2 linked regions of the Frankia alni ACN14a genome follow. Each later gene encodes a partner of the first gene's protein in a complex. Links are inferred from orthologs where the notes say so. Each region holds a gene or a part of one and is shown on either strand. Other genes may lie near its edges. The genes, in order: secA and secY.

Evidence for each region.
Region 2: the proteins of secA (region 1) and secY are in contact, whole or in part, in a crystal structure (PDB 3DIN), measured with the Thermotoga maritima proteins. The link is inferred for Frankia alni ACN14a from one-to-one orthologs. Residues at the interface, in WP_004082002.1 of Thermotoga maritima: Glu261, Ala262, Arg263, Lys300, Ala301, Arg302, Thr303, Ile304, Ile305, Leu323, Tyr324, Asp325, Pro326, Val329, Ser330, Tyr333, Ile336, Lys340, Phe345, Val349, Glu363, Phe364, Tyr374, Ser375, Gly376, Gly377, Glu393, Ile395, Thr482, Ser483; in WP_004081795.1 of Thermotoga maritima: Glu108, Gly109, Glu110, Glu111, Ala236, Glu237, Arg238, Arg239, Ile240, Thr241, Ile242, Gln243, Tyr244, Ala245, Arg246, Arg247, Val248, Thr249, Gly250, Arg251, Arg252, Val253, Tyr254, Gly256, Ala257, Ser258, Thr259, Tyr260, Leu261, Pro262.

What each region holds. Positions count from the first base shown.
Region 1 is NC_008278.1:1,402,519-1,417,795, forward strand. What follows is about bases 5,479-8,980. They hold secA (preprotein translocase subunit SecA), read left to right. Parts: upstream 5,479-5,816; coding sequence 5,817-8,780; downstream 8,781-8,980. Other genes in these bases: FRAAL_RS05715 (GNAT family N-acetyltransferase), read right to left, coding at 5,479-5,497; FRAAL_RS05725 (Rv3235 family protein), read right to left, coding at 8,875-8,980. In the rest of the region: FRAAL_RS05690 (DUF4129 domain-containing protein), read right to left, coding at 1-604; FRAAL_RS05695 (hypothetical protein), read right to left, coding at 601-1,692; FRAAL_RS05700 (ComF family protein), read left to right, coding at 2,145-2,954; hpf (ribosome hibernation-promoting factor, HPF/YfiA family), read left to right, coding at 3,283-4,077; FRAAL_RS05710 (response regulator), read left to right, coding at 4,210-4,923; more of FRAAL_RS05715, read right to left, coding at 4,925-5,478; more of FRAAL_RS05725, read right to left, coding at 8,981-9,732; FRAAL_RS05730 (LysM peptidoglycan-binding domain-containing protein), read right to left, coding at 9,760-11,205; FRAAL_RS05735 (hypothetical protein), read left to right, coding at 11,366-11,935; FRAAL_RS05740 (helix-turn-helix domain-containing protein), read right to left, coding at 12,001-12,237; FRAAL_RS05745 (SAF domain-containing protein), read left to right, coding at 12,742-13,524; FRAAL_RS05750 (CpaE/TadZ family protein), read left to right, coding at 13,521-14,852. UniProt on the Escherichia coli protein: Required for protein export, interacts with the SecYEG preprotein conducting channel.
Region 2 is NC_008278.1:1,158,932-1,172,399, forward strand. Bases 10,443-13,402 are described here. They hold secY (preprotein translocase subunit SecY), read left to right. Parts: upstream 10,443-11,256; coding sequence 11,257-12,549; downstream 12,550-13,402. Other genes in these bases: rpmD (50S ribosomal protein L30), read left to right, coding at 10,443-10,468; rplO (50S ribosomal protein L15), read left to right, coding at 10,471-11,001; FRAAL_RS04795 (adenylate kinase), read left to right, coding at 12,549-13,202; map (type I methionyl aminopeptidase), read left to right, coding at 13,367-13,402. Also shown: tuf (elongation factor Tu), read left to right, coding at 1-425; rpsJ (30S ribosomal protein S10), read left to right, coding at 731-1,039; rplC (50S ribosomal protein L3), read left to right, coding at 1,057-1,761; rplD (50S ribosomal protein L4), read left to right, coding at 1,758-2,468; rplW (50S ribosomal protein L23), read left to right, coding at 2,465-2,761; rplB (50S ribosomal protein L2), read left to right, coding at 2,823-3,656; rpsS (30S ribosomal protein S19), read left to right, coding at 3,747-4,028; rplV (50S ribosomal protein L22), read left to right, coding at 4,021-4,446; rpsC (30S ribosomal protein S3), read left to right, coding at 4,446-5,498; rplP (50S ribosomal protein L16), read left to right, coding at 5,502-5,918; rpmC (50S ribosomal protein L29), read left to right, coding at 5,918-6,184; rpsQ (30S ribosomal protein S17), read left to right, coding at 6,190-6,498; rplN (50S ribosomal protein L14), read left to right, coding at 6,619-6,987; rplX (50S ribosomal protein L24), read left to right, coding at 6,990-7,316; rplE (50S ribosomal protein L5), read left to right, coding at 7,355-7,939; FRAAL_RS04755 (type Z 30S ribosomal protein S14), read left to right, coding at 7,944-8,129; and 6 more genes. UniProt on the Escherichia coli protein: The central subunit of the protein translocation channel SecYEG. Consists of two halves formed by TMs 1-5 and 6-10.

The sequences.
Region 1 (15,277 bases):
CGGCGAGGGCAGCCCGCCCGTCCCCGGCCGGGCTCGCGCCGGCCAGATCATGGTCGGTGGCTGGCATGCCGGGGACGGTGGCGGCCGGCCCGGCCGGCCCGCGATCGGCGGCCGGGGTGATCCGGGCGACCTCGGCGACGAGCTCCCCGGCGGTGCGTCCGGGGCGTGGGTCGAGCACGCCCTTCTCCTCGAGCATCCGCACGATCGCCCGCAGCCGGGAGCGAACCGCCCGCGCGTAGTCCCCGCCGGTTGCGTATCGGTCGGCCTCGGCCCGCAGCTGCGCGGCGGTCAACGGGCTGGACAGGTCGTCCGCGGCCGCCTGCCGCGCCCGCGCGGTCCGCCGGACCGGGCCCAGCCACCACCGCAGCGCGACCGCTCCGACGACGAGCACCACCACGAACGCGAGGACCCCGAGGCCGCGGGAGCCACCGCCCGACCCGCTGTGCGGAAGGATCCAGTCGAAGAAGTCCGCGATCCGATCACCGATCCAGCTCAGCAGCCGGTTCCACCAGTGCGGCCGGCTGTTGCCGTAGATGCTGTCCGACAGCTCGCGGTGTGCCTCCTCCCGGGCGCCGTCGCGGGTGACCGGGCCGCCCAGCGTCATCCGGGCATCCCCACCCCGGCCCCGCGGGCCCGGGCGGCCTGGGCGAGGGTGACGTCCAACCCCTCCCGCCGAATCCGCAGGTCGATGTACAGCAGCACGACGGTGCCGGAGACGATCGGCGTGGAGATCGTCGTGGCCAGCAGCTGGCCGATTCCCTGGACGATGTGGCCGGTGATCGTGAGATCGCCGCCCAGGAAGTCGCCGAACACGTCCGACGACCCCAGGATTACCGCGGTGATGATGGTGAGCACCGCGCTGAGCATGAACGCGACGAGTGTCGAGAGCACCAGGATGCCGAGGCAGCGCCACCAGGAGCCGCGCACGATCGTCACAGAGCGGCGCAGTGCGTGGCGGACGCCCCCGCCCTCGAGGATGTATGCGGGCGTCGCCAGTCCCAGATAGATGCCCACGACGACCGCGCCGACCAGCAGGGCGACCAGCCCCAGTGCTACCGCCGCCGTGACGACGACCGTGAGGGCGAACAGGCCGCCGAGACGTGGGGCGACCCGTTTGACGGCCTCGGTCGGGCCGATGCGACTACCCAGCGTCGCCTCGCTCACGACCACGCTGAGCACACCGGACAGGAACAGCCCGAGGACGAGGTCGAGTGCGAAGGTCGCGAGGATGCCCAGTGCCGACACGGCGGTCGAGGCGTTCTCCGTGGTGATCGCCACCACTGTGGAGATCGTCTCTACGACGGCCGCGGACGCGACGGTGACCCCGATCGTCGCGCCCGGATTCGCCCGGATCGTGGCGAAGGTGCCGTCCAGGATTTCGCCGAGGGCCAGCGGACGCAGCGGGATGATCCCCGGCTTGGGCGCCGCCGCACCCCAGCGCCACGGGCCCGGCGGTCCGGGCGGTCCAGATGGGGGCCCGTAGCGCCCGGGCGGTCCGCTCTGGGGAGGTCCGTGCCATCCGGGCGGTCCGCCCGGCGGGGGCGCGCCGACGGGCGCCGGCGGCTGACCGGCGGGCTGGTCGGGATGCCCCCACCCGTCGTGGGGCAGCGGCTCGCCCCACGACGGCCCGGCGGAACCGCCGCCCGGAGGCGACGATGTGCCGGGCGCGGCCCAGCCGGGACCGTCGGTCATCGGTGTGTCTCCACTCGTCGTTCGGGCGTCGCACGTGGGCCGGGCGCCGCTCATCGGTCCTGCCGTCTCGCGGTCGGGGGTATCTGTCCGGCGGCGGGTCGCCGCGCGGGGCTGTTCCCCGTTGCCAGGATTCTGTGCCCTGGGGCGGGGGTGTGCCGAGGTTGGCGCGCGGATTTCGCCGGCCATGGCCGGGATCGCCTGCCCGGATGTGCTCCCGGCCGGCTGTACGCACGCGGTCCGCTGCACGGAGATGATCCGTCCAGCGTCGATCGTCTCAGACGGCGTCCCACCGCCCTCCGAGGCCCTACTCGTCCCGGGGGAGTGGGGCCGGACTGCCCTTCCGTAGGCATCCATCGTGTGTCCACAGCCCGGCCGGAGCTCGGGGGGTGCGTTGTCCACAGATCGTCCGTGGGGGCTGGCGAACGCCTCGGCGGGCGGTGATCCTTCCTTCCATGGCCCGCGCCCTGCTGCCCCTGCTCATCCGGAACCTGGCAATCCTCACCGACCTGGTCGTGCCGCTGGCGTGCGCCGGCTGCGGCGGTCGGGGGGCGTCGGTGTGCCCGGCGTGCGCTGCGGAGCTGCGCGGTCCAGCCTTCCTCGCCGCCGCGGGTCCCATGGCCACCCCGCGGCGGCGAGGGCTGCCGCCGTGCCTGGCGGTGGCTCGCTACGGCGGCCGGGTCCGGTCGCTTCTGCTGGCCTACAAGGAGCGCGGCCGGGTGGATGCCGCTCGGCCGCTGGGAGGCGCGCTGGCCCGCGCGATCGCGCGGGCCTTGCCCGCCGCCCCGGGCGCGCCCGCCGAAGCTTCCGTGACGCCGGCGCCGCTGCCGGCGTGCCTGCTGGTGCCGGTGCCGTCGACCGCGGCGGCGCGTCGTCGGCGCGGCTTCGACCATCTGGCAGTGCTGTGCTCCGCGGCGGCCACCGTGCTGCGCCGCCATGGTCACCGGGTGCACGTCGCGCCCATCCTGCGGCCGGTGCGCCGGCTCGCCGATCAGGCCGGGCTGGGCGTCGCGGCGCGGGCAGCGAATCTCGCCGGTGCCTTCGAGCTGGCGAAGCCGGCGCGCGTGGGCCGACGTGCGCCATTGCCGGCGGGCGCGCGGGTCATCGTCGTCGACGACGTGCTGACGACGGGGGCGACGCTGGCGGAGGCGGTGCGGGCGCTGCGGGCCGCCTGCGTGCGGACCACCGCCGTCGCCGTGGTCGCCGTCACCGATCCGACGCGCGGAAGAGCAGCCCTACCCGCAATCCACGGTCCGCCGGGGTGAAACTGCCGGTACGCACCGACCGTGTCAGCCCGCAAGGGACGAACGAACGGGCGGCGGCGGGCCCTGATGCCTGCCGGGCGTAGCGCACACGTCGTGCGGATGCTGGGCTGACGGGCGGAGTAGGCCCGCCGCAGTGGGGAAGGAGGCGAACGCGGGCGACCGACCGCAAACGGCACGACGGGAAGGTGCGACAACCGTGGACAGGGCGTCCGTGGATCGTCTCGGCCCGAGGCCGGGCGTGTCCCGGAGGACGCCACAACATACCGGCGCACGGCCGGCCGCTGGCGCGGGTCGCGTCGCCGGGACTGGCGAACGGGAGGTGGATCGCGTGGACATCGTGGTCAAGGGCAGGCACACCGCGGTTCCGGAACGGTTCCGCAATCATGTCGAGGCCAAGCTCGCCAAGTTGGAGCGGCTGGACTCCAACATCATCAGCGTCGACGTCGAGCTGTCGAAGGAGCACAACCCCCGGCTCTCCGACGTCTGTGACCGGGTTGAGCTCACCGTGTACTCGCGGGGCCCGGTGATCCGGGCCGAGGCCGCCGCCGCCGACTGCTATGCCGCCCTCGACCTGGCCACCGGCAAGCTCGCCGAGCGCCTGCGCCGGGCCGCCGACCGACGGGTCCGTCACCACGCCAACCACGCCGGTGCCAAGCAGTCCGGTATCACCTCCGTGCCACTGGAGAGCCTGATGCCACTGGAGGGCACGCGGCCGGCCGACCTGCGTCCCGTCGCCGAGGCGGCACCGTCCGGGGGAAACGCGGCGCGCCCGGTCGTCGCCGCCCCCGCGGACTCGCTCACCGCAGCCCACAGCCCTGCCGGCCAGGGCGAGGGGGCGGAGCAGGAGCCGCTGGTCGTGCGGGAGAAGACGCACGAGGCCGAACCGATGACGCTCGAGGACGCCCTGTCCAACATGGAGCTGGTCGGCCATGACTTCTACCTGTTCCTGGACGTCGACCTCGGCCTGCCCAGCGTCGTCTACCGCCGCGTCGGCTACGACTACGGCGTGATCAGGCTCTCGGGTTCGGCTGGTGCGGTAGCCGCCGCATCGCTGGACGCGCACCATGACGTGGACCGATCCGCGCAGGATCGCGGCGCGTTCGCGAGCTCGGCCGCTCTTTAGACGATCTGCAGGTCACGCCCACCGACTGACGTGGGACCATTTGCCTCGGGTGTCGGAGTGCACGGCACGCCACCCCGCGCGCAGGCGCGTGGGGTGGCGTGACCGGGGTGAAAGTGGTCCTAAGGAGGTCAGATGACGGTGGAGGAGCAGCGCTCTGAGGAGGTGCTGCCGACGCCATCGGAGGCGAACCCCATCCGGGTGCTCATCGTCGACGACCATGCACTGTTCCGGCGCGGGTTGGAGATGGTGCTGGGCCAGGAGGTCGACATCGAGGTCGTCGGGGAGGCCGCGGACGGGTCCGAGGCCGTGACGATGGCGAAGGAGATGGCTCCCGACATCGTGCTCATGGACGTGCGGATGCCGCGCCGCGGCGGCATCGACGCCACGAGCGCCATCAAGGAGGCGGTACCAAGCGCGAAGATCGTCATGTTGACGATCAGTGACGAGGAGGCCGACCTCTACGACGCGATCAAGGCGGGCGCCATGGGCTACCTGCTCAAGGAGATCTCCATCGACGAGGTCGCGGCCGACATTCGTGCCGTCTACGGCGGCCAGAGTCTGATCAGCCCGTCGATGGCGTCGAAGCTGCTCAGCGAGTTCGCGGCGATGATCAAGAACAAGGACGACCGGCCGCAGCTCCCCACCCCCCGGCTCACCGACCGGGAGATGGAGGTGCTTCGCCTCGTCGCCAAGGGCATGAACAACCGCGACATCGCCAAGCAGCTCTACATCAGCGAAAATACCGTGAAGAACCATATCCGCAACATTCTGGAGAAGCTGCAGTTGCATTCCAGGATGGAAGCGGTGGTCTACGCGGTTCGGGAGAAACTACTCGAGATTACCTGAGTCATCGCCGCGGGTCGTCGGGCGGCGGCGGGTCGTCCGCAAGTCGCGAGCCGACCCAGCAGTCGAGTCGCCGACCGTCGGCTGACACCACGGCGTGTCGCAGGGTCCCTTCCAGCGTGAATCCGCATTTCTCGGCCACCCGGAGGGACGCGGTGTTGCCGACCAGGGCCCGCCAGCCGATCCGGTCCAGTCCCAGGGCCCCGAAGCCCCAGCGGGTCACGGTCGCCACCGCCTGTGAGGTCACGCCCTGCCCGCGGGCCGGCGCCGCGCACCAGTAGCCGAGTTCGGCGTCGCCCTGCTCGGTGATGTCCACCAGGGCGACAGAGGCGAGCAGCTGCTCGGTCGTGGCGTCGACGACTGCGAACGACGCGCCGGTCCCGTTCGCCCAGGCGGCGGGGGCCTGCCTGGCCACGAAGTCCTCTGCGTGCTGGTGTCCGTAGGGCGTGGGCACCCGCGTCCATCGCCCGATCTCGGGATCCTGGCAGGCCTCGTACACGGCGTCGATGTCATACGGGCGCCACGGGCGCAGATGCAGGCGGCCGGCGGTGATCTCCGCTGGTTCGAGAGACGGCATGTCTCTCCTTTTACCGGCTCCCGGTTCACCGCCGGCACGCGGCGTACCCCCGTCCACCCGCCCGGGCACCCCGCGGGGCCCCCGGACGTTGGAGTGGATGACGCCATCGCGGGGCGCCGGGCCATCGCCCCGTTGTCCTGCTCGTTTGTGTCCACGCAATCCCCGTGCCCGGGCGTCGGCACCCGTCCCCACCTCGTACAGCCCGTTGCCGACCGCGGCTGGAGGAACCGCGTCCGGATGGATGTTGTGGGGGACGGTCCAGGGGCTAGCATCGTGGGGTCGGTGCCTCGCCGACATGCCTGCCGGAGGAGTTTCGCCCGTGGTTCTAGACAAGATCTTGCGTGCCGGCGAGGGCCGGATTCTGCGCAAGCTCAAGGCGATCGCCGAGCAGGTGAACCTGATCGAGGACGACTTCACCGGGCTGTCCGACGGTGAGCTGCGCGGCATGACCGACGAGTTCCGCCAGCGCGTCGCGGAGGGCAAGGAGTCCCTCGACGACCTGCTGCCCGAGGCATTCGCCGCCGTCCGCGAGGCGGCCCGGCGCACGCTCGGCCAGCGGCACTTCGACGTGCAGATCATGGGCGGCGCGGCGCTTCATCTCGGCAACATCGCCGAGATGAAGACCGGTGAGGGCAAGACGCTGGTCTCCACCCTGCCCGCCTACCTGAACGCCCTGGCGGGCAAGGGCGTGCACATCGTCACGGTCAACGACTACCTCGCCCAGCGTGACGCCGAGAACATGGGTCGCGTCCACCGTTTCCTCGGCCTCACCGTCGGGGTGATCCACCCGCAGATGCCGCCCCCGGTCCGTCGCGCCCAGTACGCCTGCGACATCACCTACGGCACGAACAACGAGTTCGGGTTCGACTATCTGCGCGACAACATGGCCTGGAGCGCCGACGAGCTGGTCCAGCGCGGCCACAACTTCGCGGTGGTCGACGAGGTCGACTCGATCCTCATCGACGAGGCCCGCACGCCGTTGATCATCAGTGGCCCGGCGGACAACCCGACCCGCTGGTACACGGAGTTTGCCCGGATCGCCCCCCTGCTGGAGCGCGACGTCGACTACGAGGTCGAAGAGGGCAAGCGGACGGTGGCCATCACCGAGTCCGGCGTGGAGAAGGTCGAGGACCAGCTCGGCATCGAGAATCTGTACGAGTCGGTGAACACGCCGCTCGTGGGCTACCTGAACAACTCGCTGAAGGCCAAGGAGCTCTACAAGCGGGACAAGGACTACATCGTCACCGACGGCGAGGTCCTCATCGTCGACGAGTTCACCGGTCGGGTGCTGCACGGGCGGCGCTACAGCGAGGGAATGCACCAGGCGATCGAGGCCAAGGAAAAGGTCGAGATCAAGCAGGAGAACCAGACCCTCGCGACGATCACCCTGCAGAACTACTTCCGGCTCTACGACAAGCTTTCCGGAATGACCGGTACCGCCATGACCGAGGCGGCCGAGTTCCACCAGATCTACGCCCTCGGCGTGGTGCCGATCCCGACGAACAAGCCGATGATCCGTAACGACCAGCCGGACGTCGTCTACAAGACCGAGATCGCGAAGTTCGACGCCGTGGTCGAGGACATCGCCGAGCGGCACGAGAAGGGCCAGCCGGTCCTGGTCGGCACCACGAGCGTGGAGAAGTCCGAGTACCTGTCCAAGCAGCTCACCAAGCGGGGCGTGCCGCACGAGGTCCTCAACGCCAAGCACCACGAGCGGGAGGCGACCATCATCGCCGAGGCGGGCCGCAAGGGCGCCGTCACGGTGGCGACGAACATGGCCGGCCGCGGTACCGACATCATGCTCGGCGGGAACCCGGAGTTCATCGCCCAGGCCGAGCTGCGTCAGCGCGGGCTCTCGCCGATCGAGACCCCCGAGGACTACGAGGCGGCCTGGCAGGAGGCGCTGGAGAAGGCCCGCCAGTCGGTGAAGACCGAACACGAGGACGTGGTCGAGGCCGGCGGTCTCTACGTGCTCGGCACCGAGCGGCACGAGTCCCGGCGCATCGACAACCAGCTACGTGGTCGTGCCGGCCGGCAGGGCGACCACGGCGAGTCGCGGTTCTACCTCTCCCTGGGCGACGATCTCATGCGGCTGTTCAACGCGGCCGCCGTCGAGGGGATCATGGATCGCCTCAACATCCCCGAGGACGTCCCGATCGAGTCGAAGATCGTGACGCGGGCGATCCGGTCGGCTCAGACCCAGGTCGAGGGCCAGAACTTCGAGATCCGCAAGAACGTCCTCAAGTACGACGAGGTCATGAACAAGCAGCGCACCGTCATCTACGAGGAGCGCCGCAAGGTCCTCGACGGTGCCGACCTGCACGAGCAGGTGCGGCACTTCGTCGACGACACCGTCGAGGGGTACGTGCGCGGTGCCACCGCCGACGGCTACCCGGAGGAGTGGGACCTCGACACCCTGTGGACCGCGCTCGGCCAGCTCTACCCGGTCGGCGTGGAGGCACCGGACACCGACGACCGCGACGGGCTGACCACCGATCACCTGCTGGAGGATGTGCAGGCCGACGCGCAGGAGGCCTACGACCGCCGCGAGCTCGACCTCGGCGAAGGTGCAGACGGCGAGCCGATCATGCGTGAGCTGGAGCGGCGAGTCGTGCTCGCCGTGCTGGACCGCAAGTGGCGCGAGCACCTGTACGAGATGGACTACCTGCAGGAGGGCATCGGCCTGCGGGCGATGGGACAACGCGACCCGCTGGTGGAGTACCAGCGCGAGGGTTTCGACATGTTCCAGACGATGATGGAGGGCATCAAGGAGGAGTCCGTCCGCCTCCTGTTCAACGTCGAGGTCCAGATCGCCGGCCAGGAGACCGAGGCGGCGCCCGCGGAGAACGTCGCCGTCGCTCCGGCGCCCCCCGCGGGAGCCGCCGCCCTGCCCGCCGCGGTCGCGCCCCTGGCCCTGCCGGATGCTGCCGAGGACGACCGGGCGGCCGCGCGCCGGACTCCACCAGAGGTCCCGGCCGCGCCGGCGCCGCCTGCCGCGCCGCCGGTCTTCGTCAAGGGCCTGGAGCCGCGCCGTCCGACCGGCGGGCTCCGTTACACCGCGCCGTCGGTCGACGGCGGCGCCGGACCAGTCACCATCCTGGACTCGGGTGCCGAGTCGCCAGTCGCTGGCGGTGCGGCTCGAGCGGCCCGTGGGCCCGCCGGTGGGTCGGCGGCGGGGGCGAGCGCCCGCCCCGCTCGCAACGCGCCCTGCCCGTGCGGCTCGGGTCGCAAGTACAAGCGGTGCCACGGCGATCCCGCACGGCGCAACGCCGAGGCCGAGTAGGAAACGCGCTACCAGCACTTTCGGTCTCGGCCGTCGGACGGCGGGCAACCCCGCTGCCCGACGGCCGACAAGCCGGCGCCGGGTCGCCGCGCGGTCAGCCGACCTGCAGAGTCGTGACCCGCCACCGGCCGCCGGCGGCCTCCATCCGCAGTGCCAGCGCCGCCGCCCGCGCGCCGCGGCTGATCACCGCCGACACCTCGGCCACGCCGGGTCGCGGTTCGCTCACCCGCACACTGCGCACCTGGCCGCGGCGGCGGCGGTCGCCGAGCTGTGCGGCGATGCGCTCGAGATCGTGCTGAAGTCTGGGCGTCGTCCATCCGGCGAGGTGGGCCACGGGACGCACGCCGCCGAGCGCCTCGACGATGGCCCGGACGACGATCACCGCGGCCTCCCGCGCGGGCGCGGCCGGCCGGCCGGCCGCCGGGCTGCGAGCCGCCCGGCGTCCCGTCGCGGGCAGATCGCTCGAGGGCGGTCCCTGCGCCGGGCCGGCCTCGGTGAAGACCTGCTCCGGCACGGTGAGCTGCCGGGGCGAGCGGTCCACGCCCGCGGAGCCGCCACCGGCCCGCTCCTCGGCGCCGTGAGGGCCGATCGAGCCATCAACGGCCGCGTCGGGGACAGCCGTGTCCGGCCGGTCGATGCCCGGATGGTCGGTGTCCGGATGGTCGGGGGCCCGGCCTGCGGGGGGAGGGGCTGAACGTCCGCCTCCGCCGCCGCCGGAGCCGCGGCGGTGACCGCTCCCGCCGGGAGCCGGCGCCGGCCGGCCTGACCGGTCGGTGGCACCGCCGGCTCGCCGGGCGGGTCGGATCCGAGCGTGAGCCGGTCGGCCGCCTGCGGCGGCGGGCTCGATCTCGTCGTCGTAGGGGGGTTCGTTCGGGGCGACGGGGAGCAGCCGCATGCCGGGGACCGAGTGGTGTGGTCGCCGGGGCAGGGGCAGGGCACAGGTGGCGGTCACGGCAGGCTCCGATGGTGGCGGGCGGGGTCAGGGCCCGGATGGCGGTCTGAGTCGTTGGCCGGGAAGTATCACGTTCGGGTCGTGGCCGATCACGTCGGAGTTCGCGGCCCACCAGCGGGGCCATTCGGCCGCGATCTGCTCGTGCGTGGCGGTGGGGCCGAGATGACGGGCGGCGATCGTCCACAGGTTGTCCCCGCGCAGGACGACGACCTCCTCGGCCTCACCGGCGCGGGCCGACTGGCCGGTGCCCGACGGGCTGGCCGGAACGCCGGTTCCGCGATGGGAGGACGGGACGAGCGGGTCGCGTGCCGGTGCTGAGGAGGCGGGTCGTGGCTCGGGCGCCGTCGAGGCACCGCCGGCGGGGGCCGGGCCGGTCGGTGCCGTCGACGGCGCCGCGGTGAGCGGCGGATCGGTGGCCGGGCGCTCGAGATCCGGCCAGCTCACCGACGTGCGTGCCGCGGTGAGCCGGACGGGGGGGCCGGGGTCAGGGGCCGCCGGAGCGCCGCTGTGGGCGGCGTCCGGAGAGGGAGGCGGCGTCGAGGAGGTCGACGCCGGTGTGGTTGCGTGCAGGTCGACGACGGGGATGGCCTCACCCAGGCCCGGCACGGAGATCGTCGGGCTGACGTCCGTGCCCCGGGTGGGGTCCGGGGCGGCGGCGGTCGGGCGGCCGAGATCGGGCAGCTCGGGTGTGGCCGGGGACGGGCGATCGAGGGCGGGGCGCTCGAGATCGGGCAGCTCGGATGTGGCCGGGGCCGGGGCCGGGTCCGGGGCCGGACGGTCGAGGTCGGGCAGCCCGGCCGCGCCGGGCGAGGCCGACGCCGGACGGGCCGCCTCGCCGTGGTAGGCCACGCCCTGCACCTGAGGCCCGGAGCCGGCGGATCGGGCGCCGACCACGCCGGGCGGGGCGGCGCCGGGCGGGGCCGCGACGGGCGCCGTCGCGGCCGGGCGGTCCAGGGCCGGCAGGCCGGTCGCGTGACCCGAGGCCGGCGCCGCCGCACTGGCGAGACCGATCGCCGCCGGGCGGCCGAGATCGGGGAAGGTCGCCGGTGCCGTGACGCCGACCCCGATCGCCGGGTGGCCGCCGGCGGCCGCGGCGGGCATCGCCGCCATCACCGGCGCGACGCCGGCGACCAGGGTGACGCCGAGACCAAGTTCGATCATCCGGCGCATTGCGCGGGGCAGGACCAGGCGGGCCAGCGCCGCGCTGAGCCGGCCGACGCCGCCCGGGATCGCGGCGGCCACGCCGAGCAGGACGCCCAGGCACAGCCAGAGCAGGCACAGCCACGCCACCGCGCCGACGACCGTGACGAGGGCCTGCTCGGGCGCCGCGGTGAACCAGTCCGGCACGTCGCCGACGCCGGCCGGCAGGTCCGCGAGCCGGGGGCCGAAGACGATCAATATGATCGCCGTGCCCGCGGCTCCGGCCGCGCCGGCGAACAGCGCCAGCGTCCGCCGAGCCGCTCCCGCGATCATCGTCGCTGCTCCTGTCTGCCGGATGTCGTCGAACGACTTCGTTTGCCTATGTTTGGTTGTGTAAACCTCTGGCGTCCCACTGTCAATCCCGCTTGCGTCGTGCGTGAGGGATCGGGTCGCCCGGTGTGCAGCGGAACGTACCCGTACGGGAGGAGACCCGATGCGTTGGGAGGACCTGTTCGCGGACCTCGAGCTGCAGTGGGAGGCGAACGAGGCCGCCGAGCTCGCCGCCGAGCTCGCCGACCGCAGCCGCCGAGAGGCCGCCTACCTGCGGCTGATCGATCGTCTGCGGCCGGTCGTGGGACACCCGGCGCGTTGCCGGGTGCTGGGCGGGCAACGGGCGCCGGAGACGCTGCACGGCACGCTGTCCGCGCTGGGGATGGACTGGTTCCTGCTCGCGGAGCCCGGCGCGACGGAGGTGCTGGTGCCGATGCGCTCGCTGCTCGCGGTCGAGAACCTGCCGGTCGTCTCCGCCCAGCCGGGGCACGAGGGGCCGCTGGCCGCGAAGCTGGACCTGCGGTACGTGCTGCGGGGGCTCGTCCGGGACCGTTCCGTGTGCACGCTGCTGTTCGTGGACGGGACGAGCCTGCACGGCACGCCGGTCCGGGTGGGGGCGGACTTCCTGGAGGTCGCCGAGCACGCGGTGGGCGAGTTCGCCCGCCGCGGCCGGGTCCGATCGGGGTGGACGATGCCGCTCGACGCGATCGCCTACGTGCGCCGCGTTCCCTGACCGGCCCGGTGCATGACCCGGTGCATGACCCGGTGCGCGGTCCGCTGCGCGGCACGGCAGCGGACTCAGTCCTCCGGCACGGCCTCGTTGCGGCTCATGGGATTGGCCGCGACGAAGGCCCGGGTCTGCTCATAGGCACGCTGGATGTACGCCTCCAGCTCCGCGCGCTCCACCCGCCACTGCCCCCGGCCACCGATCTTGATGGCGGGAAGCTCGCCCGAGCGGACGAGGGCGTAGGTCTGGCTGGACGAGATGTTGAGGATGTCCGCCACGTCGCTCAGCTGAAGGAAGCGGTCGTTCATCAAAGTCCTCCTACTGAGGGCGGATGTCTCTCCTCACGTGTGTATCAGAGATTCCACTGTTCATCGCCTCCAGATGCCTCAGCTTGTGGATAACTGCGCCCGGACGCCGCCGAAAGCTCTCGCTCGCGGCTGTTCTGGTCCGCTACCACCCGGGCTTGGCGTCGCCGGCCGACCGTCGGGCTCGCCGGCCCCCTGAGCTGCGACGCCACCGGTGCGAAGCGGCGAAGTACGCCGGGGCGCTCGGATCCCGCGACGCGAAATTCGCGTGGCTTCGTCCCGGCGCGCATCGCACCGGGCCGGCTGCGCGTCCAACAGGTGAGCTCAGGACACCCGGGATGTCGCTGCGCGCGGGCGGTCGATGGACACCGACCGTCGACGGTGGCGTTCCGCAGCGGAATCCTCGCCGGTTTCGGTGGGTTCGGGGCCTTCGACCGCGTACGCTCTGCGACCGAAAGGTGTGAACGTGCACCCATGGTCCGGCCAGGAGAAAAGGGAGGTCTCCCGGTGACCGAGCTCGCCGCGGCGCCGGTCCGTTCCGAGGCGCCCCCGCCGGGCTCGCCTCCCGCCCGCCGGCTGACCCGGCGGCGCTGGCGGGACTCCCGGCTGCTCGTCGGGGTGCTGCTCGTACTCGTCTCGGTCGTCGTGGGAGCGCGGCTGTTCGCGTCGGCGGACGCGACCCGGCAGTGGGTGGTGGCGAAGGGCAGCCTGCCCGCCGGGCACGTCATCGTGGCGGGGGACCTGACCACGGTGTCCGCTCGGCTCGATGCCCGGACGTCCGGGCGCTACTACCCGGGCGGCCGGCTGCGGGACCTGACCGGTGCCACCCTCGCCCGGCCCGTCGACGCCGGGGAGCTGGTCAGCGGGGCCGACTTCGCCGGGCGGAACACGCAGTCCACCAGGCTGGTCCCTGTCATCGTCAAGGCGGGCCGGCTGCCCGCCCTCGAGCCCGGCGACCACGTCGACGTGTACGTGTTCTCCGCCGGGTCCGCGGCGGCCACCGGCTCCGGCGACCAGACCGGCGACCAGACCGGCGATCGCACGAACCAGCCGGCGCCGGCCGTGGGGGCCGGCGCCGAGTCGCTGGTCCTGCACGACGTCGAGTTCGTCGGGCTGGAGAAGCTGGCCAGCGGTGACCGGTCGCTGACGTTGCGCGTGCCGATTGACAATGCGATCCAGGCCGTCGCGGCGTCCCAGAGCGAGCGGGTCGACGTCGTGAAGCTCGAACGGGACTCCCGCGGCGGCGTCGGCTCGACCGGACCGACCTCCGTGGCGGGGTACGGCCGGTGAGTCTGCCGATCCTGACCGCGGTGACCGACTCCGAGGTCGAGGCCGGCCTGGTCTCGGCCTTCGATCGCCGCGATCTCGGCGTCACCGTCGTCCGCCGCTGCGTCGACCTGCCGGACCTGCTCGCCGCGGCGACGACCGGAGCGGCGCGTGCGGCGCTGCTGTCGGCCGATCTGCGCCGGCTGGACCGCGATGCGCTGACCCGGCTGGCCATGGCGGGCATCGCGGTGGTCGGCCTGATCGCGCCGGGGGACGAGGATGCGGACCGCCGTCTGCGCCAGCTCGGCGTCGCCGCGGTCATCCCCGCCGACGCCACCGCCGAGGTGGTCGCCGGCGCCGTCGTCGAGGCCTCCCGAGCCCTGGCGTCCCACGCCGCCGCCCCGGCGGCCTGGCCCGCAGCCTCCTCCTACAGCGAGCCGATGCTGGGCTTCGGGCAGCTCGCCCCGGCCGGCACCGGCACCGACGGCCTCGGCCTCGCCGAGGCCGGTGACGGCCGGGTGATCGCGGTCTGGGGGCCGGCCGGAGCGCCGGGGCGCACGACGATCGCGCTGTGCCTCGCCGCCGAGATCGCGGCACTGGGAGCCTCGACGCTGCTGGTGGACGCCGACTCCTATGGCGGGGCGATCGGCCAGCTCGTCGGCCTGCTGGAGGAGGCGCCGGGCCTGGCCGCCGCGGCTCGGTCCGCCAACCAGGGCCTGCTCGACGTGCCGCGACTGGCGGTGCTGTGCCGGGATCTGGGCGAGGGCCTGCGGGTGCTGCCCGGCATCTCCCGGCCGTCGCGGTGGCCCGAGCTGCGTCCGGCGTCCATCGAGACGGTGCTGTCGATGTCCCGGCGGCTGGCGTCCTACGTGGTGGTGGACTGCGGCTTCTGCCTGGAGACGGACGAGGAGTTGTCGTTCGACACCGCGGCGCCGCGGCGCAACGGCGCGACGCTCGCTGTGCTCGAGGCGGCCGACATCGTCCTCGCGGTCGCTTCGGCGGAGCCGGTCGGTCTGGTCCGGTTCGTCCGCGGACTGGCCGATCTGCGGGAGACGGTCCCGGCGGCCGATCCGCTCGTGGTGGTCAACCGGCTGCGGGCCTCGGTCGTCGGCGGCGACCCCTCCCGGGAGGTCGGCCGGGCGATCCTGCGCCACACCGGAACCGAGCCGGTCGCGCTCGTGCCCTATGACCTCGCCGGGCTGGACGCGGCACAGGTCGCCGGTCAGCTCCTGCGGGACATCGCCCCCACCTCCCCGGCCCGGCTGGCGATCCGGGATCTGGCCGCCCGGCTGGCCGGGCGGCCCGCGGTCGGCCGTCGGCGCCGCAGCGGGTTCCGGCGCCAGCCGCGCTAGGTGATCGTCGGCCGGTGAGTGCCAGTGAGTGCCAGTGAGTGCCGGTGGGTGCCTTGGGTGCCGATGAGCGTGGCCGGCTGGACCGGACTGTGGCAACGCACCGTTACGCCCTCGGCATAACCGTGACATAAAGTATTCGTCTCGTCATGAATGTGTAGCGGGCGTGGTTACAGCGAGCGATTCGTGGGCATCGCTGTGTGGAACGGTTCTGGTCAAGAAGTGAAGGGGATCTTACTCAATGCTTCTAGTGGCAGCAGATCGGCCACGAAAAGGCATCAGTATGATGCGCTGTGAAGTAAGAACCAAAAGAACGACGCAGTTATGCTGCATAGCGTGATGCAATGTATGTCTGCGTGAGGGTCCCCTTTCGGCAACGTTACGTTAGTGTTGAGCAGGCCTCGAAGGTGCCATCCGGAGCGCGGCCG
Region 2 (13,468 bases), 240 kb from region 1 along the record:
CGACCGTCACCGGCGTCGAGATGTTCCGCAAGCTGCTCGACGAGGGGCGTGCCGGCGACAACGTGGGCCTGCTCCTTCGTGGCATCAAGCGCGAGGACGTCGAGCGCGGCCAGGTCATCGTCAAGCCGAAGACGATCACCCCGCACACCGTGTTCGAGGCGCGCGTCTACATCCTGAACAAGGACGAGGGCGGTCGCCACACGCCGTTCTTCAAGAACTACCGGCCGCAGTTCTACTTCCGCACCACTGACGTGACCGGCGTCGTGACCCTCCCCGAGGGCACGGAGATGGTCATGCCGGGCGACAACACCGAGATGACGGTCGAGCTCATCCAGCCGATCGCCATGGAGGAGGGTCTGCGCTTCGCCATCCGCGAGGGTGGCCGGACCGTCGGCGCGGGCCAGGTCACGAAGGTTCTCAAGTAGTAGCGGTGGGCGGTGGGTCCGGATCCCCCGGGCCCACCGCCCACATTGCTGCCCGGGCGGCGCGATTGCCCTCACCGCCCGGGCGGCCCGGCTGCCGGTGCCACCCGGCTGCCGACGTGGCAGGTAATCCGGCCCGAGCGTCGATCGATCGACGCGGGGCCGGCACGAGACAGCGGTAACCGGCAGATTCCCTCCGCCGGCGGCGGGGCACGGGCCTCACGCCACCGGCGGAGGCGTGGATCTACGGGCGGTGACCCGGTAGCGGTACCGGCCGGACGAGACAGACAGGACAGGCGAAGCCCACCATGGCGGCACAGAAGATCCGCATTCGGCTCAAGGCCTATGACCACGAGGTCATCGACAGCTCGGCGCGGAAGATCGTCGAGACGGTGACCCGGACGGGTGCGCAGGTCGCGGGACCGGTGCCGCTGCCGACGGAGAAGAACATCTACTGCGTCATCCGGTCGCCGCACAAGTACAAGGACAGCCGCGAGCACTTCGAGATGCGGACGCACAAGCGGCTGATCGACATCCTTGACCCGACGCCGAAGACGGTCGACTCGCTGATGCGGCTCGACCTCCCCGCCGGTGTCGACATCGAGATCAAGCTGTAAGAGGGGCCGGCGCAGTCATGCTCATCCGCAACTACAGAGGGCTCCTGGGCACCAAGCTCGGGATGACCCAGGTATGGGACGCGAACAACCGCGTCGTGCCGGTCACCGTCATCAAGGCCGGACCCAATGTCGTCACGCAGGTCAAGACGCCTGACTCGGACGGATACTCGGCCGTCCAGCTCGGTTACGGCGAGATCGACCCGCGTAAGATCAACAAGCCGGCCCGTGGGCACTTCGCCACGAGCGGGGTGACGCCGCGGCGCCACCTCGTCGAGCTGCGCACCGCCGACGCCGGCAACTACCGGCCCGGCCAGGAGCTGACCGGCGAGGTGTTCGCCGAGGGGACCGTCGTCGACGTCACCGGCACCTCCAAGGGCAAGGGCTTCGCCGGTGTCATGAAGCGTCATGGCTTCAAGGGCCTGGGCGCCGGGCACGGCGTCGAGCGCAAGCACCGCTCGCCGGGTTCGGTCGGCGGCTGCGCCACCCCCGGGCGCGTCTTCAAGGGCCTGCGCATGGCGGGCCGGATGGGCCACGCGCGCACCACCACGCCGGGCCTGACCATCCACGCCGTCGACACCGAGCGTGGCTTTCTGCTGGTGAAGGGCGCGATTCCCGGCCCGGACGGCGGCCTTGTCTTCGTGCGCAGCGCGGCCAAGCGCCCGGCGCCCGAGGCGATCGCCCCGGCCGCGACCGTCGGCGCCGGTGAGGAGGTCTCGGCATGAGCCCGGTGGCGACCGCATCCGATCCGGATGCCACCACCACGCGCACCGTCTCGGTGCACGCGCCGAACGGCGGTGACGGTGGCAGCGCTGAGCTGCCCGGCGGCGTGTTCGACGTGCCGCTGAACGTCCCGCTGATCCACCAGGTCGTGGTCGCGCAGCTCGCCGCGGCCCGCCAGGGCACCCACGCCACCAAGACCCGCGGCGAGGTCCGCGGCGGTGGTCGCAAGCCGTACCGGCAGAAGGGCACCGGCCGCGCCCGGCAGGGCTCACTGCGCGCTCCGCAGTTCACCGGCGGTGGCGTCGTGCACGGCCCGACCCCGCGCAGCTACGACCAGCGCACCCCGAAGAAGATGAAGGCCGCCGCGCTGCGCGGCGCGTTGTCCGACCGGGCGCGCAACAACCGGGTCCACGTCGTGTCCTCGCTGGTCTCCGGTGAGGCGCCGTCGACCAAGGCCGCGGTGACGGCGCTGCGCACGGTCGCGGACACCCGCCGCGTGCTGGTGGTCGCGAGCCGTACCGACGAGCTGACCTGGAAGAGCCTGCGCAACGTCGCGGCGGTGCACCTGCTCGACCCGGGGCAGCTCAACACCTACGACGTGCTGGTGAGCGACGACGTCGTCTTCACCGAGGAGGCGCTGGCCGCGTTCCTCGCCCGCGACAGCCGTCCGGCGTCGCCCGCTGCGGCCGGGGCGGAGGAGAACAAGTGATTCCCGACCCGCGTGACGTCATCCTGCGGCCGGTCGTCTCCGAGAAGAGCTACGGCCTGCTCGACGAGAACGTCTACACCTTCATCGTGCACCCGGACGCGAACAAGACCCAGATCAAGCTCGCGGTCCAGCAGATCTTCAGCGTGCGCGTCCTGCGGGTGAACACCATCAACCGGCAGGGCAAGCGCAAGCGGACCAAGCACGGCTGGGGACACCGGTCCGCGACCAAGCGGGCCCTGGTGAGCCTGGCTCCCGGTGACACGATCGAGATCTTCGGAGGCCCCGGTGCCTGAGCGCGTGCGCCGCGCCGCGGCGGCGGCCCACCGGTCGACGGGCCAGGGACGGTAGGAAGCCATGGGAATTCGTAGGTACAAGCCGACGACGCCGGGGCGTCGTGGCGCGAGCGTGGCCGACTTCGTCGAGATCACCCGTGACCATCCGGAGAAGTCGCTGGTCCGCCCGCTGCACTCCAAGGGCGGGCGCAACGTCCACGGCCGGATCACCACCCGGCACCAGGGCGGCGGGCACAAGCGGGCCTACCGGATCATCGACTTCCGGCGGGACAAGGACGGCGTGCCGGCGAAGGTCGCGCACATCGAGTACGACCCGAACCGCACCGCCCGCATCGCGCTGCTGCACTACGCCGACGGCGAGAAGCGCTACATCATCGCCCCGGTGAAGCTCAAGCAGGGCGACCAGGTCAGCTCCGGGGTGGGCGCCGACATCAAGCCCGGCAACGCCCTGCCGCTGCGCAACATCCCGACCGGCACCGTGGTGCACGCCATCGAGCTGCGTCCCGGCGGCGGCGCGAAGATCGCCCGCAGCGCCGGCGCCAGCGTGCAGCTCGTCGCGAAGGACGGCCCCTACGCCCAGCTGCGGATGCCCTCGGGCGAGATCCGCAACGTGGACGTCCGCTGCCGCGCCACCGTCGGCGAGGTCGGTAACGCCGAGCAGAGCAACATCAACTGGGGTAAGGCCGGCCGGATGCGCTGGAAGGGCCGTCGGCCCACCGTGCGCGGTGTCGCGATGAACCCGGTCGACCACCCGCACGGTGGTGGTGAGGGCAAGACCTCCGGTGGCCGCCACCCGGTCAACCCGAAGGGCCGTCCGGAGGGACGGACCCGCGCCAACCACAAGTCGTCCGACGCGCTCATCGTGCGTCGTCGCAAGCAGAACAGGCGGCGGTAGTGACCTCACGCACCCGGACCCCGGCGCCCGTGAGCCCGCCGTCCGCCCCCCGTACCCACCGGATCTGAGCAGGAAGGAGGAGACACAGCCATGCCACGCAGTCTGAAGAAGGGCCCGTTCGTCGACGACCACCTGCTCAAGAAGGTGGACGTGCAGAACTCGAAGGGCACCAAGCACGTCATCAAGACCTGGTCCCGGCGCTCCACCGTGATCCCCGACATGCTGGGGCACACGATCGCCGTGCACGATGGCCGCAAGCACGTCCCGGTCTTCATCACCGAGGGCATGGTCGGGCACAAGCTCGGCGAGTTCGCCCCGACCCGGACGTTCCGCGGCCACGTCAAGGAGGACCGGAGGTCGCGCCGTGGCTGACGATCTCGTCGAGGGCCTGACCCGCGCCGGCCTGCCGGGCGCCAAGGCGTCGGCCCGCTACGTGCGGGTCTCGCCGACGAAGGCTCGCCGGGTCGTCGACCTGGTGCGCGGCCGGTCGGTCAGCGAGGCGCTCGACATCCTCCGGTTCGCCCCGCAGGCGGCCAGCGACGACGTGTACAAGGTCGTCGCCAGCGCCGCGGCCAATGCCGAGAACAACCACAGCCTCGATCCCGCCACCCTGTGGGTGGGCGAGGTCTACGTGGACGAGGGGCCGACGCTCAAGCGCATCCGGCCCCGCGCCCAGGGCCGGGCCTACCGGATCCGCAAGCGCACCAGCCACATCACCGTCGTGGTGGAGAGCCGGGAGCCGGTCTCCGCGGCCGGTCGGGGCGCGAAGACGACTAGGAGGGCCCGGTAGTGGGGCAGAAGGTCAACCCGCACGGGTTCCGGCTTGGCATCACGTCGGAGTTCACCTCCCGCTGGTACGCCGACAAGCAGTACAAGGCGTACGTCGGCGAGGACGTGAAGATCCGCAAGATGATGTCGCGGGGCATGGAGCGGGCCGGTATCAGCCGGGTCGACATCGAGCGGACCCAGGGTCGGCTGCGGGTGGACATCCACACCGCGCGCCCGGGCATCGTGATCGGCCGCCGCGGCGCCGAGGCCGACCGCATCCGCGGCGACCTGGAGAAGCTCACCGGCAAGCAGGTGCAGCTCAACATCCTCGAGGTCAAGAACCCCGAGGTCGACGCGCAGCTCGTCGCCCAGGGCGTGGCCGAGCAGCTCTCCAGCCGTGTCAGCTTCCGCCGCGCGATGCGCAAGGCGATGCAGACCGCGATGAAGGGCGGCGCCAAGGGCATCCGGGTTCAGTGCTCGGGTCGCCTCGGCGGCGCGGAGATGAGCCGGTCGGAGTTCTACCGTGAGGGTCGGGTGCCGCTGCACACCCTGCGGGCGGACATCGACTACGGCTTCTACGAGGCCCGGACGAACTTCGGCCGCATCGGCGTGAAGGTCTGGATCTACAAGGGCGACATCGTCCAGAGCCGGGCCGAGCGCGAGGCGCAGGAGGCCCTGCAGCGCCAGACCCGTCGGGACCGCCCGCGCCGCGGGCCGCGTTCCGGCTCGTCCGGCACCACGCAGGGCGGTACCGACGCCGGTCGCGCCGCGGCGCGCAGCGAGCGCCGGGGTCGTGGCGGAAACGCGCCGGCCGCCGAGACCGCTGCGTCCGAGGCAGGCGCGACCGAGTCGACCGCACCCGAGTCGACCGCACCTGAGTCGACCGCACCTGAGTCGACCGCACCTGAGTCGACCGCACCCGAGTCGACCGCACCCGAGACCACCGCGCCCGAGGCCGCGTCGTCGCCGGCCCCGGCGGCCGAGTCGACCGCGCCCGCCACCGCCGCGAGCGAGTCGGCCGCCACGCCGGCCGCCGCCGCGACGCCGGGCACTCCGGAGAAGGCGGAGGAATAGATCATGCTGATTCCCCGGAAGGTCGCGCACCGCAAGCAGCACCACCCCGGGCGGACCGGTGCGGCCAAGGGCGGAACCCGCGTCACGTTCGGCGAGTACGGGATCCAGGCCCTGGAGTCGGCCTACGTGACGAACCGGCAGATCGAGTCGGCGCGTATCGCGATGACCCGCCACATCCGTCGTGGTGGCAAGGTCTGGATCAACATCTACCCGGACCGCCCGCTGACCAAGAAGCCCGCCGAGACCCGGATGGGTTCCGGCAAGGGCTCGCCCGAGTGGTGGGTCGCGAACGTCAAGCCCGGCCGGGTGCTGTTCGAGCTGTCCGGGGTCGCGGAGCCCGTGGCCCGGGAGGCGATGCGGCGCGCGATCCACAAGCTGCCGATGAAGTGCCGTTTCGTGGTCCGTGAAGGTGGTGCGTGATGGCTGTCGCTACCGCGGACGAGCTGCGGAGCCTGTCGGGCGACGAGCTCGTCGACAAGCTCCGGGAAGCCAAGGAGGAGCTGTTCAACCTCCGGTTCCAGGCGGCGACCGGACAGCTTTCCAACAACCGGCGGCTGCGGGCCGTCCGGCGTGACATCGCCAAGATCTACACGGTGATGCGCGAACGGGAGCTGGGTATCACCGGCGATCCGGCGCTGGTCGCCGGTGCGGCGGACGATGACGCGACGCAGTCGGAACGGGCGTGAGGGCAGTGGCAGACGAGACGGCCTCCCAGGAGGCTTCGCAGAACACCGAGGCGGCGGTCGCGGACCGCGGCTTCCGCAAGGTCCGCGAGGGCCTCGTGGTCAGCGACAAGATGACCAAGACCGTCGTGGTCGCGGTCGAGGACCGCGTGCAGCACCCGCTGTACGGCAAGACGATCCGCCGGACGAAGAAGGTCAAGGCGCACGACGAGAACGGCACCACCGGTGTCGGCGACCGCGTGCTGCTGATGGAGACCCGGCCGTTGTCGGCCACCAAGCGGTGGCGGGTCGTGCAGGTCCTGGAGAAGGCCAAGTAGTTCCGGGGCGAGGCGACCTCGGGGGCCAGACGGCCCCCGAGGCGCCCGGCCCGGCGCCCGGGTGACCGGGTCCGACGCAGTACCGGTTGATCAGTAGTACCGGGTGATCAGGAGCGGAAAGTGATTCAGCAGGAGTCGCGACTTCGGGTCGCCGACAACACCGGAGCGCGGGAGATTCTCTGCATCCGGGTGCTTGGCGGCTCTGGGCGTCGTTACGCGGGGATCGGCGACATCATCGTCGGCACGGTCAAGGATGCCCTGCCCGGCGCCGGCGTGAAGCGCGGCGACGTGGTCAAGGCGGTCGTGGTGCGCACCACCAAGGAGCGCCGGCGGCCGGACGGCTCCTACATCCGTTTCGACGAGAACGCGGCGGTGCTCATCCGGGACGGCGGTGACCCCCGGGGCACCCGCATCTTCGGGCCGGTCGGCCGGGAGCTGCGTGACAAGAAGTTCATGAAGATCATCTCGCTGGCGCCGGAGGTGCTGTGACCGTGGCCACTTTGAAGATCAAGAAGGGTGACACGGTCCAGATCATCACCGGCAAGGACCGCGGCCTGAAGGGGAAGGTCATCCGGGCCTACCCCGAGCAGAACAAGGTCCTCGTCGAGGGCGCGAACCGGATCACCCGGCACACCCGGGTCCAGCAGAGCGCTCGGGGCTCGCAGTCCGGGGGGATCGTCACCCAGGAGGCGCCGATCCACGTGAGCAACGTGATGATCGTCGACCCGTCGGACGGACGGCCCACCAGGATCGGGTACCGCATCAACGAGGACGGCACCAAGGTCCGCATCTCCCGGCGCACCGGCGCCGAGCTGTAGGCCGAGCGAGCAGTCGAGCAGTTGGGAATCGAGATCAAATGACTGTGACCACCGAAGACCGGACCACCGGTGCTCGCCCGGTCCCACGGCTCAAGCAGCGGTACCGCGAGGAGATCGCCGCAACGCTGCGGGAGGAGTTCTCCTACCGCAACGTCATGCAGATCCCCGGCGTCGTGAAGGTCGTCGTCAACATGGGCGTCGGCGACGCCGCCCGGGACGCGAAGCTCATCGACGGCGCCGTGCGCGACCTCGCCGCGATCACCGGCCAGAAGCCGGCCGTGCGCCGGGCGAAGAAGTCCATCGCCCAGTTCAAGCTGCGTGAGGGCATGCCGATCGGGGCCAAGGTGACCCTGCGCGGCGACCGGATGTGGGAGTTCCTCGACCGCCTGGTCTCCATCGCGCTGCCGCGCATCCGCGACTTCCGCGGGCTGTCGCCGAAGCAGTTCGACGGCGCGGGCAACTACACGTTCGGCGTCACCGAGCAGTCGATCTTCCATGAGATCGACATCGACCGGATCGACCGGGTTCGGGGCATGGACATCACGGTCGTCACCACCGCGACCACCGACGACGAGGGCCGGGCGCTCCTGCGGGCGCTGGGCTTCCCCTTCCGGGAGAACTAGACAGATGGCCAAGAAGGCACTGATCGAGAAGTCGAACCGCAAGCCGAAGTACGCGGTGCGCGGCTACACGCGCTGCCAGCGCTGCGGCCGCTCCCGCTCCGTGTACCGGGTCTTCGGACTCTGCCGGGTCTGCCTGCGGCAGATGGCGCACCGCGGCGAGCTGCCCGGCATCACCAAGAGCTCCTGGTAGAACACGGGAGCAGCCCGGTCAACACCGGAGCAGCCCGGTAGACCGCTCCACCTCCGCACCTCCCCCCGATCGCGGCAGGCCCACACGACGGCTGCCGGGGACGACCCCCGGCGCCGGCGGGAACCGCCGTGAGAAAGGCGTCAAGCCATGACGATGACCGACCCGATTGCGGACATGCTCACGCGTGTCCGCAACGCCAGCCGGGCGTACCACGACAGTGTGGTGATGCCTCACAGCAAGATCAAGACCCACATTGCCGAGATCCTCCAGCAGGAGGGCTACATCTCCAGCTGGCACGTCGACGACGCGACCCTGGCTGGCGGCGTCGGCCACACCCTGGTCATCGATCTGAAGTACGGCCCGAACCGCGAGCGTTCGATCGCCGGGATCAAGCGCATCAGCAAGCCGGGCCTGCGGGTCTACGCCAAGGCGACGAACCTTCCCAAGGTGCTCGGGGGACTGGGCGTTGCCATCATCTCCACCTCGTCGGGGCTGCTGACCGACAAGCAGGCGGGCAAGCGGGGCGTGGGCGGGGAAGTCCTCGCCTACGTCTGGTAAGGAAGGCGAGCGATGTCTCGGATCGGGCGCCTGCCCATTCCCGTCCCCAGCGGTGTCGACATCACCGTCGAGGGGGCGACCGTTACCGTCAAGGGGCCCAAGGGCACCCTGAGCCACGTTGTGGTCGAGCCGATCGCGGTCAACCGGGAGGAGGGTCAGCTCGTCGTGACCCGCCCGGACGACGAACGTCGGTCCCGCTCGCTGCACGGCCTGACCCGCACCCTGGTCTCCAACATGGTCACCGGTGTCACCGCCGGGTACTCCAAGACCCTGGAGATCGTCGGCGTCGGATACCGCGTCCAGGCGAAGGGCTCCGACCTGGAGTTCGCGCTCGGCTACAGCCACCCCGTCCCGGTCAAGGCCCCCGAGGGCATCCGCTTCGAGGTGCAGACCCCGACCCGCTTCGTCGTCCATGGGATCGACAAGCAGCTGGTCGGTGAGGTCTCCGCGAAGATCCGCGGACTGCGCAAGCCCGACCCGTACAAGGGCAAGGGCGTGCGCTACCAGGGCGAGGTCGTCCGCCGCAAGGTCGGGAAGACCGGGAAGTAGGAGATAGATCATGGCAGTGAGCCTCGGCGCCAGCGCGCGTCGGCGGACCGCGAAGCTCCGTCGGCATGTCCGCGTGCGCAAGAAGGTGGCGGGCACCCAGTCCCGTCCCCGGCTCGTCGTCACCCGGTCCTCGCGGCACATCTACGCCCAGGTCATCGACGACGTCGCCGGCCACACGCTGGCCTCGGCGTCCACCCTGGACGTCACCCTGCGCGGTGGCGAGGGCGACAAGTCGTCCCAGGCCCGCAAGGTCGGCGAACTGGTCGCCCAGCGGGCGAAGGCGGCCGGGATCGATGCGGTCGTGTTCGACCGCGGCGGCCGGACCTACGCCGGTCGGATCGCCGCGCTCGCGGATGCGGCGCGGGAAAGCGGGCTGGACTTCTGATGACCACCCAGCCCCAAGCCACCCAGTTCAGCCAGCACAGGGAGATGTTGTAGATGCCAGGCCAGCAGCGCCGCGGCGGCGGGTCCGGCGGCTCGGACCGTCGGGAACGCCGGGACCGGTCGGGCGGCGGCCCGGCCCAGGAGAAGAACGCCTACGTCGAGCGGGTCGTCGCGATCAACCGCGTCGCCAAGGTCGTCAAGGGCGGTCGTCGCTTCAGCTTCACGGCCCTCGTCGTGGTCGGTGACGCGGACGGGACCGTCGGCGTCGGCTACGGCAAGGCCAAGGAGGTCCCCGCCGCCATCGCCAAGGGCGTCGAGGAGGCCAAGAAGCACTTCTTCAAGGTGCCCCGGATCGGCTCGACGATCCCGCACCCGGTGCAGGGTGAGGAGGCCGCGGGCGTCGTGCTGCTCAAGCCGGCCTCGCCCGGTACCGGCGTGATCGCCGGCGGTCCGGTGCGCGCCGTGCTGGAGTGCGCCGGTGTGCACGACGTACTGTCGAAGTCGCTCGGCTCGTCGAACCCGATCAACATCGTGCACGCGACGGTGGCCGCCCTGCGCGGCCTCATGCGGCCCGAAGAGATCGCGGCTCGGCGCGGCCTGCCGCTCGAGGACGTCGCCCCGCCGGCCATGCTGCGCGCCCGCGCGGCCGGGGCCGGTGTGTGATGGCCAAGCTGCGCATCACGCAGATCCGTTCGGGGATCGGCGGTACCCACAACCAGCGGGCCACGCTGCGGACCCTCGGCCTGCGGAAGATCAACGCCACGACCGTCCGTGACGACCGTCCCGAGGTTCGCGGGATGATCAGGACTGTGACCCATCTTGTCCGGGTCGAGGAGGTGGACTCCTAGCCATGGCCGAACTGACCAAGACCGACAAGGGCGAGACCGCCAGCGGTGCGTCCGCCCAGGGCGACGCCGGCTCGGCGCAGACCGAGCGTGGCCGTGGCCTGAAGGTGCATCACCTGCGTCCGGCGCCCGGCGCCCACCGCAGCCGGATCCGCGTCGGTCGCGGTGAGGGCTCCAAGGGCAAGACGGCCGGTCGTGGCACCAAGGGCTCCAAGGCCCGCAAGCAGGTGCCCGCCCGGTTCGAGGGTGGCCAGATGCCCCTGCACATGCGGCTGCCCAAGCTCAAGGGCTTCAGCAACCCGGCCCGGGTGGAGTACCAGGTGGTGAACCTGTCCACGCTGGCCGAGCTGTTCCCCGAGGGCGGCGAGGTGGCCAAGGCCGACCTCGTGGCCAAGGGGGCAGTGCGCGCCAAGCTGCCGGTGAAGGTGCTGGGCAACGGTGACATCGACGTCGCGCTGCACGTCAGCGCCGACGCGTTCTCGGCCTCCGCGCGAGAGAAGATCGCGGCTGCCGGCGGGAGCGTCACCCAGAGTTGAGACCCCGGGCGAGGGGCGGCCCCACGGCCGCCCCTCGCCCTGCTTGTCCGGGCAGCCCCCGCAACACCCCGGCGCGCACCGGCATCAGACAGGTTCTTCCCGGCCACCGCTGCTTACTGGGCGTGATGTCCGGACGAGTGGACCGGGTGTCCTGTTACAGTCGCCTAACCAACGTCGACCGCCGGCCGACGTAGGCGCTCCGCACAGGGCAGGACGTCCACTCCCCGTCGGTCCGCAATCCCAGCAGGAGGAGCCGTGCTCACCGCCTTCACGCGGGCATTCCGCACTCCTGACCTGCGCAAGAAGCTGCTGTTCACCGTCGGGATCGTGGTGCTGTTCCGGTTCGGCAGCGTCATGCCGTCGCCCGGCGTCTCAACCCGCGCGGTCAACACCTGCCTCAACAGCGCGAGCGCCGACAGCAGCAACGTCTACTCGCTGATCAACCTGTTCAGCGGCGGCGCACTGCTGCAGCTCTCCATCTTCGCGCTGGGCATCATGCCCTACATCACCTCGAGCATCATCATCCAGTTGCTCGTCGTCGTGATCCCCCGCCTCGAGCAGCTCAAGAAGGAAGGCAGCTCGGGCGAGCAGAAGCTCACCCAGTACACGCGCTACCTGACGATCGCGCTCGGCGTCCTGCAGGCGACCGGCATCGTGGCGCTGGCCCGCAGCGGACGGCTCTTCCCGAGCTGCTCGGCCGCCATCATCCCGGACACGAGCCTGTTCCGCGTCGCGACGATCGTCATCACGATGACCGCCGGCACCTCGGTCATCATGTGGATGGGTGAGCTGATCACCGCGCGCGGCGTCGGCAACGGCATGTCGCTGCTGATCTTCACCTCGATCGCGGCGCGGCTTCCCTCCGAGGGCAGCCGGATCCTCCAGGTCGCCGGCGGCGTGGTGTTCAGCCTGGTGATTCTGCTGGGGCTCGCGATCATGGTTTTCGTGGTGTTCGTGGAGCAGTCCCAGCGACGGATCCCGGTCCAGTACGCGAAGCGGCTGATCGGTCGGCGGATGTACGGGGGCACCTCCACCTACCTGCCCATCAAGGTCAACCAGGCCGGGATCATCCCCGTCATCTTCGCCTCCTCCCTGCTCCAGCTCCCGCAGCTCGCCGGGCAGGTCTGGAGCAACCAGGGCTTTCAGGACTTCGAGCAGAGGTATCTCTCTCGCGGGGACCATCCGCTCTATCTCGTGACGTACTTCGCACTCATCATCGCCTTCACCTACTTCTATGTTGCGATCACCTTCAACCCAACGGAGGTCGCGGACAACATGAAGAAGTATGGTGGGTTCATCCCCGGGATCAGACCGGGTAACCCGACGGCGGAGTACCTCAAACACGTCCTAGACCGGATCACTCTCCCCGGCTCGCTGTTCCTCGGGGTGATCACGGTCCTTCCGTTGGCACTGTTGAACCTGACCAAGGACCAGCCGTTCCCCTTCGCGGGCACCTCGGTCCTGATCATGGTGGGGGTGGGGCTGGAAACCGTGAAGCAGATCGAAAGCCAGCTCATGCTCCGCAATTACGAAGGTTTCCTCCGGTAGTGCGCCTCGTACTGGTGGGACCGCCCGGTGCCGGAAAGGGTACGCAGGCCGCGTTCATTGCCCAGGCGCGGTCCATCCCCAAGATCTCGACTGGGGACATCTTCCGAGCGAACGTGCGACAGGGAACCGAACTGGGCGTCAAGGCCAAGACCTTCATGGATGCCGGTGACCTCGTGCCCGACGAGATCACCATCGGGATGGTTCGCAACCGGCTCGCCGAGGACGACGCGGTCAAGGGCTTCCTGCTCGACGGGTTCCCCCGCAACGTTCCCCAGGCCGAGGTGCTCGGGCAGATGCTCGACGGGATGGGAACCCGCCTGGACGTGGTCCTGGAGCTCGTCGTCGACGACGACGAGGTGGTGCGGCGGCTCTCCGGCCGGCGGACGTGCCGCGCCTGCGGCCACATCTGGCATCTCGACTTCGACCCGCCGTCCGTCGAGGGCCTGTGCGACCGGTGTGGTGGCGACCTGTTCCAGCGCGACGACGACCAGGCCGCGACCGTACGCCACCGGCTCGAGGTGTACGCGGACCAGACGTCGCCGCTGGTGGCGTACTACGCCGAGAAGGGCATCCTGATCGGCATCGACGCCACCGGCCCGGTGGACAACGTCACCGATCGGGCGCTCGACGCGCTGCGGCACTACGGGGACTGAGACGTCCGCCGCCCAGCGGGTCCCGCCCTCGCGGTGGGTGGCGGCCGACGGCGGTCCTCGGGGTGGGCGCCGGTGGCTCGGATGATCGTCCGTACTGCCGGCACCGGGTCGACGGTTAGCATCGGGTATCGGACCAGGACACGGACACAGACCGAGGCGAGAGCGTGGCGCGACGAGAGCACGTCCAGATCAAGACCGCGGCGGAGATCGCCAAGATGCGGGTGGCCGGCCTGCTCGTCGCCAAGACGCTCGCCCGGCTGCGTGAG